Regions from separate parts of the Egicoccus sp. AB-alg2 genome, predicted to be linked through region 2. Evidence: riboswitches for the same ligand, from Rfam matches in the RefSeq annotation. Region 2 holds a riboswitch; each other region holds the start of a gene.
The links. A riboswitch is a leader RNA that binds a small molecule or an ion and turns the genes downstream of it on or off. The one in region 2 is predicted to bind thiamine pyrophosphate.
Positions count from the first base shown of each region.

Region 1: it holds a riboswitch for thiamine pyrophosphate, as region 2 does, so the genes downstream of both, ACERM0_RS11785 (thiamine diphosphokinase) here and thiE (thiamine phosphate synthase) in region 2, are expected to answer to the same signal.
Region 3: it holds a riboswitch for thiamine pyrophosphate, as region 2 does, so the genes downstream of both, ACERM0_RS12760 (hypothetical protein) here and thiE (thiamine phosphate synthase) in region 2, are expected to answer to the same signal.

Region 1 covers NZ_JBGUAX010000005.1:413,128-416,362, reverse strand. The annotation lists gene ACERM0_RS11790 (thiamine ABC transporter substrate binding subunit) at 1-1,081, opposite strand, end outside; gene ACERM0_RS11785 (thiamine diphosphokinase) at 1,091-1,795, opposite strand; TPP riboswitch at 1,788-1,931, opposite strand; gene ACERM0_RS11780 (SDR family oxidoreductase) at 2,026-2,664, shown strand; gene ACERM0_RS11775 (AAA family ATPase) at 2,702-3,235, opposite strand, start outside.
Region 2 covers NZ_JBGUAX010000003.1:405,065-408,299, forward strand. The annotation lists gene thiO (glycine oxidase ThiO) at 1-425, opposite strand, end outside; gene thiE (thiamine phosphate synthase) at 422-1,075, opposite strand; TPP riboswitch at 1,065-1,179, opposite strand; gene ACERM0_RS07120 (hypothetical protein) at 1,201-2,115, opposite strand; gene ACERM0_RS07125 (trans-aconitate 2-methyltransferase) at 2,112-3,206, opposite strand.
Region 3 covers NZ_JBGUAX010000006.1:103,989-107,223, forward strand. The annotation lists gene ACERM0_RS12745 (hypothetical protein) at 1-290, opposite strand, end outside; gene ACERM0_RS12750 (2TM domain-containing protein) at 307-579, opposite strand; gene ACERM0_RS12755 (dienelactone hydrolase family protein) at 673-1,329, opposite strand; gene ACERM0_RS12760 (hypothetical protein) at 1,376-1,885, opposite strand; gene ACERM0_RS12765 (hypothetical protein) at 2,097-2,357, shown strand; TPP riboswitch at 2,363-2,491, opposite strand; gene ACERM0_RS12770 (hypothetical protein) at 2,598-2,981, opposite strand; gene ACERM0_RS12775 (rhodanese-like domain-containing protein) at 3,198-3,235, shown strand, end outside.

The sequences.
Region 1 (3,235 bases), on a different contig from region 2:
GTCCCGCGCCGATCTCCTCCGGGTCGAGCTGCAGCGGCTCGTCGGGGACGACGGCGTGCTGTTCGAACACCTCCGGCAGCGGCGTGTCCTCGACCACCGGGAAGACGAACATGGTCAGCGGCAGGGTCTCCTGGAAGGCCTCGGACAGCAGGAAGTCGACGAGCAGGCGCGCTTCCGCCTCGTGCTCCGTGCCCTGCAGGATCCCGGCGAACTCGACCTGCCGGAAGCACGACGCCTCGATGACGCCGGTCGGCGGCTCGTCGGGTGGCGGGTCGGCGAAGTAGACCTCGGCCGGCGGGCTGGAGGCGTACGACACGACCAGCGGGCGCTCGCCGTCACCGGTGGCGCTGAACTCGTCGTAGTAGGCCTCGGACCAGCCGTCGGTGACCAGCACGTCGTTGTCCGCCAACGCCTCCCAGAAGTCGAGGTAGCCGTCCTCGCCGAACCGTTCGACGCTCGCCAGCAGGAACGCCAGGCCGGGGGAGGAGGTGGCGGGGTTCATCACGGTGAGCAGCCCGGTGTAGGCCTCGTCGGTCAGGTCCTGGAGGTCGTCGGGTACCTCGACGTCGTTCTCCTCGAACCAGGCGCGGTCGTAGTTGAGGCACACGTCGCCGAAGTCGACCGGGGTGACCCGGTGCTGGTCGTCGAGCAGGAACTGCGGGTCGACCCCGGCCAGCGCGGGCGACTCGTAGGGGACGAAGATCTCTTCGTCCAGGGCGCGGGACAGGAACGTGTTGTCGACGCCGAACAGCACGTCGCCCAGCGGGGCGTCGCGGGTGAGGATGGCCTGGTTCACGGTCGAGCCGGCATCCCCGCCCGGCACGATGTCCACGTTGATACCGGTCTCCGTGGAGAACCTGGCGAGCACCTCCTCCTCGACGTCGAACGAGTCGTGGGTGACCAGCGTGATGGTCACCTGGTCGGGCAGGTCCTCGGGTGGCGACATGTCGTCGGGGCCGGTCTCGTCCTCCGTGGGCTCGGGCTCGTCAGGGCCGGCGGACTCGTCGGCCGCCTCCCCACAGGCCGCGAGCAGCAGGGCCAGGGCCAGGCCACCTGCGACGGCGCGCAGACGGGTGCGCATGGGTACTCCTCAGGCGTGGTCGGGACCGCGCTCACCGGGTTGGACGGCGAGCAGGACGCCGTCGGTCAACCGCACGGTGGCGCGATCGGACAGGAACTGGTTGCTGATGCCGCGCGTCGACCCGGCCGGGAGGTCCTCGTCCGAGAGCGGGAACCGCAAGCCCGACGTGGTGATCCCCCGCGCCGGGCCGTGGGCCGGGAGCAGGCTGACGTAGTCGCCCGGCTGCCCACGAAGTTCGCGTTCGCCGCGGACCACCGTGATCGTGGCCGACGCGACCAGGGCGGTCAGCGTCAGCTCGCGATACGCCTCGGCGGCGAGCACGAGGGCGTTGCCGAGCAGGTGGTCGAGGCGTCCGCCGTGGCCGCCCAGCAGGGTGACCCGCGCCGGCGCGAACCGGGTGGCCGCATCCAGCGCGATGGCCAGGTCGGTCTCGTCCTTGTCCACCGGGTGCTGGTGGACCGGGACCCCGGCGGCCCGGGCCGCGGCGAGGCGCTCGGGCCGGACCGAGTCGAGGTCGCCGACGACGAGGTGGACCGGCAGACCGAACTCGTGGGCGAGGTGCAGCCCCGAGTCCGCGGCGATGACGAACGCCCGCTGCGGCAGCTGCGGGACCCGGTCGTGCAGGACCGGGTCGCCACCGACCAGCACCACGATCTCCGGCGCGATGTCCGGGGTCGCGGCGTCCGGGAACGGGACCGAGGGTCCGGGCAGCATCGTCGCACCTCCCTCCGCCGGCATTACCCGGCTCAGGTTCCACGGGTCGGTGACGCCCTCCACCGCCGCGCAGGTGCGCGGCGGTGAGGCGGCCACCCTCTCAGCCCGGCTGTCCCGAGCTCCCCGGGTGTCGTCGTGTCGAGCGGCCAGGTGCCGCCGACACGAGCCAGCCTATCCGCTCGGTAGCGTCGATCCCGTCCCTGCGACGCCGAATCGAACGAGGAACGTCCATGCGTGTCGCCATCGCCGGAGGCCACGGCAAGATCGCCCTGCACCTGGCCCGCATCCTGGCCCGGCGTGGCGACGAGGTCCGCTCCATCGTCCGCAAGGAGGAGCACTTCGACGACCTGCGCGACGCGGGTGCCCAGCCGGTGCTGTGCGATCTCGAGGAAGCCGACGCGGCCGCCCTCGCCGAGGCCGTCGGCGAGGTGGACGCGGTCGTGTTCGCGGCCGGGGCCGGCCCGGGCAGCGGCGCTCCGCGCAAGGAGTCCGTCGACTACGGCGGCGCCGTCAAGCTCGTCGACGCGGCGCGGCAGGCCGGCGTGTCGCGCTACGTGATGGTCAGCTCGGTCAACGCCGATGCCGACCACCCGGGTGACGAGGTGTTCGACGTCTACCTGCGGGCCAAGGGCCGCGCCGACGCCGCGCTGGCCGACAGCGGTCTGGACCACACGATCCTGCGGCCGGTCGGACTGACCGACGACCCCGGCACCGGCCGGATCACCACCTCGGTGTCCCGGGGCGACAAGATCCCACGTGAGGACGTGGCGGCGACCATCGCCGTGTGCCTTGCCGCGCCGGCCACCATCGGACAGACCTACGAGATCGCCACCGGTGACACGCCGATCGCCGACGCGCTGGGCGGCTGACCCTCGTCGGAGCTCGCAGCAACACGCCGGCGGGTGGTCAGAGCGGGTGGGTCTCGACCAGCCAGTCCGCGAGGAACGGGTCGGTGACGTGCAGGCTGCCGTCCACGTCGACGAGGTGGCCGTGGTCGAGCAGGCTGCGGTGGGCGCCCTGGGCGCTGCCCTTGCTGAGGTTGACCAGTTCGCCGGCGACGCCGAGCGCGGAACGGCGGTGGGCGACGACCCGCAGCGTCCGCTGGTGGGTGTCGGGCAGTTGCTCGTAGACGGCCGAGACCTCGGGGCGGGCGGACTTCCGGATGGTCGCGAGTGCCGCGCCCCAGGTGGTGTCGGCGGGGGCGTTGGTGGCGTGCAGCCAGGCGACGTGGGCGGCTTGCATGGTGCGAAGCGGGTGGCCGCGGGTGAACTGGTGGATGAGCGACGCGACCGCTCCGGGGGTGCGGCCGGTCGTGGTGAACCCGTCGTTCACGATGTGCTGGGTGGCGGGCAGGTCGAGCGGCCCGATCTCGACGATCTGTGCCTGGTGGAGGAACGGCTGGGCGTGGTTGGAGAAGATGCCGCGCATCGCCGATGGCGC
Region 2 (3,235 bases):
CCGCGGACGCGCGGGTGCAGCAGCGGCTCGACCTGCCGACAGGCGCGAGCGGTCAGGCGCTCGACGTCCAGGCCGAGGTCGCGCTGGAACGCGGCGAGCTCCTCGATGCTGGTGACGTCGTCGCGGTCGTGGCCGACCAGCAGGGTGGGTTCCTGACGGTGGTCGACGGACGTGTCGGCGGCGGCCTCGAGGTCGGCGGCAAAGGTCGGCCAGCGGCGTGCCGACGCGACCGTCAGGGCGAGCAGGGCCTGCTCGCCGTAGGCCGCCTCGGTCACCGGTGCCAGCATGCCGGCCGCGACGCCGGAGGCGCCTTCACCGGGCCGGTCGTCGACGACGGTGACGCGTCGCCCGGCCAGGGCGGCCCGCCAGGCGATGCTCAGTCCGATCAGGCCGCCGCCGACGACCAGGACGTCCTGCCGTGTCATGACCGCCCCGCCGTCGTGCCGGCGAGTGCGTCGAGCAGGTCGCGGGTCGCCGCCGCCGCGTCGGCAGCGTCCGAGACGGCGCCGACGACGGCGATGCCGTGGGCACCTGCGGCCAGCACGTCCGGTACGCGCGCCGCGGTGATGCCGGCGATCGCGACGACCGGGACGTCGACGGCGGCCGTGACGCGCCGCAACCCATCGTGGCCGAGCGGCGGCGGGAGGCCGTCCTTCGTGTGCGTGGCGTGGACCGGGCCGACGCCGAGGTAGTCGCAGCCGTCGGTGACCAGCGCCCGGGCGGTGTCCGGGTCGCGCGCGGTGCCGCCGACGAGGAAGCCCGGCCCGGCGACGGCGTCCGCGAGGGCGCGTGCCGCGGCGACCGGCAGGTCGTCGGCGCCGAGGTGGACGCCGTCGGCATCCGCGACCAGCGCGAGATCGACGCGGTCGTTGACGATGCAGCGCGCCCCGGCCGCGTGGCAGTCCCGGACCACCCTGACGGCGAACGCGAGCCGGTCCCGGTCGCGGCCGCGCTTGCGGCGCACCTGCACGCACGGGGCCCCGGCGGACAGCGCCGACGCCACGGTCGCGAGCACCTCGCGACCGGGACGGTCGTCGGTGATGACGTGAAGCGACGGGACGGTGGTCTCCCGCACGACGCACTCCCTCCGCCGGCATGACCCGGATCAGGTTCCGAGGTAGCGCGCCCGCCCGGCGCGATCTCAGCCCTGCGGTTCGGAGGGCTCCCTCGGCGTCTGCGTTCCCGACCGTAGCGAGCGGTTCACCTCCGTGCACGGCCCCACAGGGTCCAGCGCGACAGCGGCAGGAACCCCAGCCGCTCGGCCGGTCCGCGGCTGAAGTCGGAGAAGAGCGACATCACGGGCAGGCGCGGGAACGTGCCCAGCCGCCGGCGTGCCATCGCCTCCCAGGCCCCCCGACCGCGGTGGCTCGGCCGCGTGACGCCGAGCGCGAACACGTGCACGCCGTGCGCGACGTACGAGGTGCCGATCGTGACCGGTTCGTCGCCGTCGTAGCCGACCCAGGCATGGAAACGCGGGTCGTCCAGCAGCGCGGGTGCGGCCAGGACGCCGGGCCGCCAGGGCTGCACGTCGGTGAAGGGGTAGCCCTCGACGGCGACGCGCTCCCAGTCCGCGAGGCGCCGACGGTCGGACACCCGCTCGATCCGCAGCCAGGCCGGTGGTGGAGGTTCCGCCTCGCCGGTCGGTCGCAGCAGCAGTGGCGGATGGCCCTGCAGCCGCCACCCGTCCGCCGACAGGTCGGGCGTCGGCCACGCGCTCCACAGCAGCACGTCGCCGGTGCCGCCGGGGACGAGGTCGGCCTCGATCGCGGCGAGCACACGGCGGTGCTCGCCGTGCGGCAGCGGTGCGAGCAGCGACACGCCGCCGTACGTGGCCGCGGGCCGGCCGAGGTCGTGCACCACGTAGCCGTCGCGTTGCACGACCCGGCCGCCGTGCGCCTGCACCACGGCCGCGAACGAGGACGCGTAGGCGTGCACGAACCGGCGCACGAGGCCGTCCTGCACCGGGCGGTGGGGTTCCCACCCGGTGGCGAGGTGACCGGCCGGGTCCCTGCCGGCGACCGGCCGCACCGGCGGCAACGGCGTGGTGACCGTGCCGGCCGGGGCGGGGGACGTCGCGGGGACGGCGACGGTCGTGGCGTCGGAGGTGCGGTTCATGCCACGGGCTCCGGATCGAGGCGGTAGTGGCGCCAGAAGGGGTCGTCGACGCCGAGGTCGACCGCGTCGCGGTAACCGGCCTGCCGGGCCCACGCCCGCAGCGTCGTCGCGCGCAGCGCCGTGCCGTTGGCGACAACCGGGTCCTCGGCCAACGTGGCCGGCAGGCAGTGCAGGATGCTGAAGCCGTAGGTGAGCCGCTCGACGAGGTCGGCGTCCTCGCCGAACGTGTCCGCCACCCGCTCGTCGGCGACGTAGACGACGCCGTGCTCGGCCAGCAGCGGCCGCACGGCCCGCAACGCACCGACCGGATCGCCCATGTCGTGCAGCGCCTCCAGCACCGTCACGAGGTCGTAGCGTCCCTCGCTGGCCAGTTCGGCCGCGTCGGCGACGCGGAACGTGACGCGGTGGGCGAGCCCGGCGGCGGACGCGGCGGCCTCGGCCTCGCGGACCGAGGCCGCGTCGAGGTCGATGCCGTGGACGACCGCGCGTGGGTAGGCGCGTGCCAGCGCCAGCGTGGAGCGGCCCACGCCGCAGCCGAGGTCGAGGACGCGCGGTGCGGCGCCCTCCCGCAGCCGCCGGTCGACGTCGGGCAGCGCGGCGATCCATGCCGCCAGCTGGGTGTCGAAGGTCGGGCCGTTCAGCGCGGCGAGCCCCTGCCGGACGCCCGTTCCGTAGTCGGCGTACGGGATGCCCGTACCGGTGCGGTAGGCCGGCAGCAGGCGGTCGAAGACGCCGACCGACGCGCGCACGATGTGCACCAGGGGGCCGAGGTGGATCCCGCTGTCGGGCTCGAGCAGGACGGCGGCCGCGACCGCCGGCAGGGAGAAGCGCCGCACCTCGGCGGCCTCGTCCGGGTTCGGGCAGCGCAGCCAGCCGGCGGCGGTCTGCTGCTCGAGCCACTCGCGGGCGTAGCGGGGCGCGACGTCGGCGCGGTCGGCCAGTTCCTCGGCCGTGGCCGGGCCCTGCTCGTGCAGAGCGCGGTAGAGGCCGAGCTCGAGGCCGAGGGACACGCTGGCGAGCTCCATGGCCGCGACGGCGTCGGCGAGCAGGCGCTCGTCGACGGAGACGGGGGTCGTGATCGAGGTGGACACGGCGGACTCCAGGGTCGTGGGCGGGCCGG
Region 3 (3,235 bases), on a different contig from region 2:
GCGCCCACCCAGCGCCCCGCTGCGAGCACGGGCAGCGGGTCGCACAGCACCTGCCACTGCAGGCGCCCGACCACCAGCCCCTCGAGGCCACCGCCGGCGATCACCAGTGCCGTGGCGGTGAACAGGGGGGCGGGTTCGCCGGCGTCCAGCCAGGGCGCCACCATGATCGCGACACCCGCGGCCAGGCTCAGGCCGACCAGTTCCGCCAGGGCGTTGGCCGCGACCCAGCGCCGCCAGACGTCGGCCCGGCGCTCCGCCGCGGGGGTGCGCGGGCTCCGGACGGTGGTCACGGCGCGAGGGCCGGCATCAGCGCAGCCGGTCCATCTCGGTCCGGATGCGGTCCTCGGACGGCTCGCCGCCGTACACGTCCAACCCGTGGAAGAACAGCCCGATGCCCCAGCCGGCGAGCGGGAACATCGGCCAGAAGAAGCCTGCGCCGGTCAGCGCCCAGGTCAGGATCAACAGGCCGTTGACGACCAGGAACACCAGCGCGTGGCCGTAGAACTCGCGCTTCTTCTCCAGCTGTGCGATGGCGCGAGCACGCAACTCCTGCTCGCGGGTCTCGAACTCGACGGTCATGGTGAACACCTCCCTCGACCGACGATCTCAGCGTGGCGCACGCCGCCGGGCGCGAACAGGGCCGACGTGCCCGCCGTGGGAGGACGGGTGGCATCAGACGAGCCAGGCCGTGAAGTGGTCCCGGGCCAGCGTGGCGACCCGTTCGAGCGCGCCGGGTTCCTCGAACAGGTGCGTGGCGCCGGCCACGACGTCGAGTTCGACGGGAGCCGACATCTCCGCGCGCGCCTGCTGGTTGAGCGCCAGCACCGTCCGGTCGCGTTCGCCGACGATCAACAGCGTCGGCGCACGCACGCGGCGCAGGGCCGGTCCGGCCAGGTCGGGTCGTCCCCCGCGCGAGACGACGGCACCCACGGCGGACGGACGCTGCGCGGCGGCGACCAGCGCCGCCGCCGCGCCGGTGCTGGCCCCGAAGAGACCGACGCGGCCCGGACGGAAGACCTCGTCGTCGCGCAGCCAGTCGATGCTGGCGACGACCCGGTCGGCGAGCAGCGGGATGTCGAACCGGAAGCCCCGCGTGACCCGGTCGACGTCCTCCTCCGCCGGTGTGAGCAGGTCCATGAGCAGTGTGGCGAAACCGACCTGCTGCAGGACGGCCGCGACGAGCTGGTTGCGTCGGCTGAACCGGCTCGAGCCGCTGCCGTGCGCGAAGACCACGACGCCCGCCGGTGCCGCGGGCACGGACCAGTCACCGTACAGCGCGCCTCCCACGACCGGGATGCTGACCTCCGTCGTGTGCGCCTCGAGTGCCATGACCCATCTCCCCCGGGTCGCGTCGCGGGGCCGGTCCCGGCGCGTGCTACTCGACGTGGAGGGCGGCCGCCATGCCGGTGCGGTAGTCACACCCCCGGGACGTGAAGCAGCCGATCTGCCAGTCGCCGCGCCGTTCCGGTGGCACCGTGAAGGTCACCGAGACCGTCTCGCCGCCCTGCACCATGATCGTCGTCCCGCGGTAGGGCGGTTGCACGTCCATTCGGTCCACGGACGGGCGCACGTCCACGTCGAGGCCGGCCAGCAGGTCCTCGCCGAAGCCGACGGCGCGCTGGTCCTCCTCGACCACCGCACGTCCGAAGCTCACCATGTGGCTGCCGACGTCACGGTTGACGAACTCGAAGGTCACCGGACGGCCGGCGACGATCGTGACGTCCGTCGGCGCGAACGCGCGTTCCTCCATGACCATGCGCACCGTGCCGTCCGCAGCCGGTGTGGCGGTGACCACGCCACCACCGCGGCCGAACAGTGCGACCAGGAGCACGACCGCCGCGATGCCGAGGACGACCGTGAGGGTGGTGCGTGTGACGGTGCCCATCGTCCTCACCTCGCCTGGATCGAGCGTTGCCCTCAGGTTCGTGATACGTCCGACCGCCGCCCCGGTCCAGTGCCGGACGGTCCCGTGTGTGGAGGGCCCTCGGGCCCCGGCTCGCGAAGCGCCGGCAGGCCTCCTGTCCCTGTCCGGATACGGCTGCCGCGACCCAGACTGGAGTCCCCCACGGGGGCCGACGTCGAGGCGAGGACGCACGATGGCGCAGCACGAATCCGCGAACGGCGGACTCGACGAACTCGGCGGGCCGGCGCGCACGGCGGCAGGCCAGCCGACCATGGATCGTGGTCAGGTCGTGATGCTCGTGCGCCGCCACGTCGACCTGGAACACGTCCGCACCGGCGACTACGACGACGAACTGTGGGCGCTGTGGCGTGACGAAGCCGCCGGCGCCGGCGAGCAGGACCACAACGCCGACGTCCTCGACCGGGTGCTGGCCCGGCTGCGCACCGGCGGATGACGGCGCGACGCCCGTGCGGTGGTCCCTTCGCCGGTACTGGCCGGATCAGGTTGTGGCGGTCGCCGCCGCAGCGGCCTCTCAGCTGGGTGCCTCCGCTTCATGGCGGAGGGGCGCCAGTTCCCGCTCACCACACGGACGTCGCTCACCCGATGTTCGCGCGGTGACCGGCCCGCGGCAAGGGGCGGACGTCCCGAGCCGACGGCCGCCGCGGATCGCGCGGCGGCCGTGGGTGTCGCGGCCTCAGGCGTGACCGCCGGCGTGGCGTCCCGCGCCGCGGCCGGCCGGCACCTCGAGGTGCCGTGCCAGTCCGAGGATCAGCATGGCGATCAGAGCGACGAAGAAGGCGGCCAGGAACCAGGCGGCAGCCGTGCCCGTCTCCAGGACGGCAGCGGTGATCCCGAGCGCCAGGGTGAGTGCGCCGCCGCCGACAGCCAGCCACCGCGGACCGAACGCGTCCAGTCCGAGCGTGGCGAAGGCAGCCGCGCCGAGGATGATGCCGACCGCGCCCATGCCCCGTGCATCCTGCACGAGCGGCAGTTCGCCGAGAACGACGTAGCCGAGGTAGGTCAACGCGGCGATGGTGACGAGGATGGTGGCGATCGTGTCCCGACGATCCAGTCTCACCGTACTCGCCTCCTTCCCTGGTGAGGAACCGATCGGGTGCACGGAGAACGTCCGTCCCGACCAGTTCGAGTGTCCGGCACGACGCGCGGACGCGACAGAGGCGAACTCCTCGCCCCTCTCTGACGAACGTCCGAACCACTCGGCGGAATTGTCCGTACAATTGCGGCGTTGTCGACGACGCCGCTCGAGACACGCACGCGCCCGGGAGGGCCCCACATGGACATCGTGACCCTGGAGACCACCTCGCTGGGTGA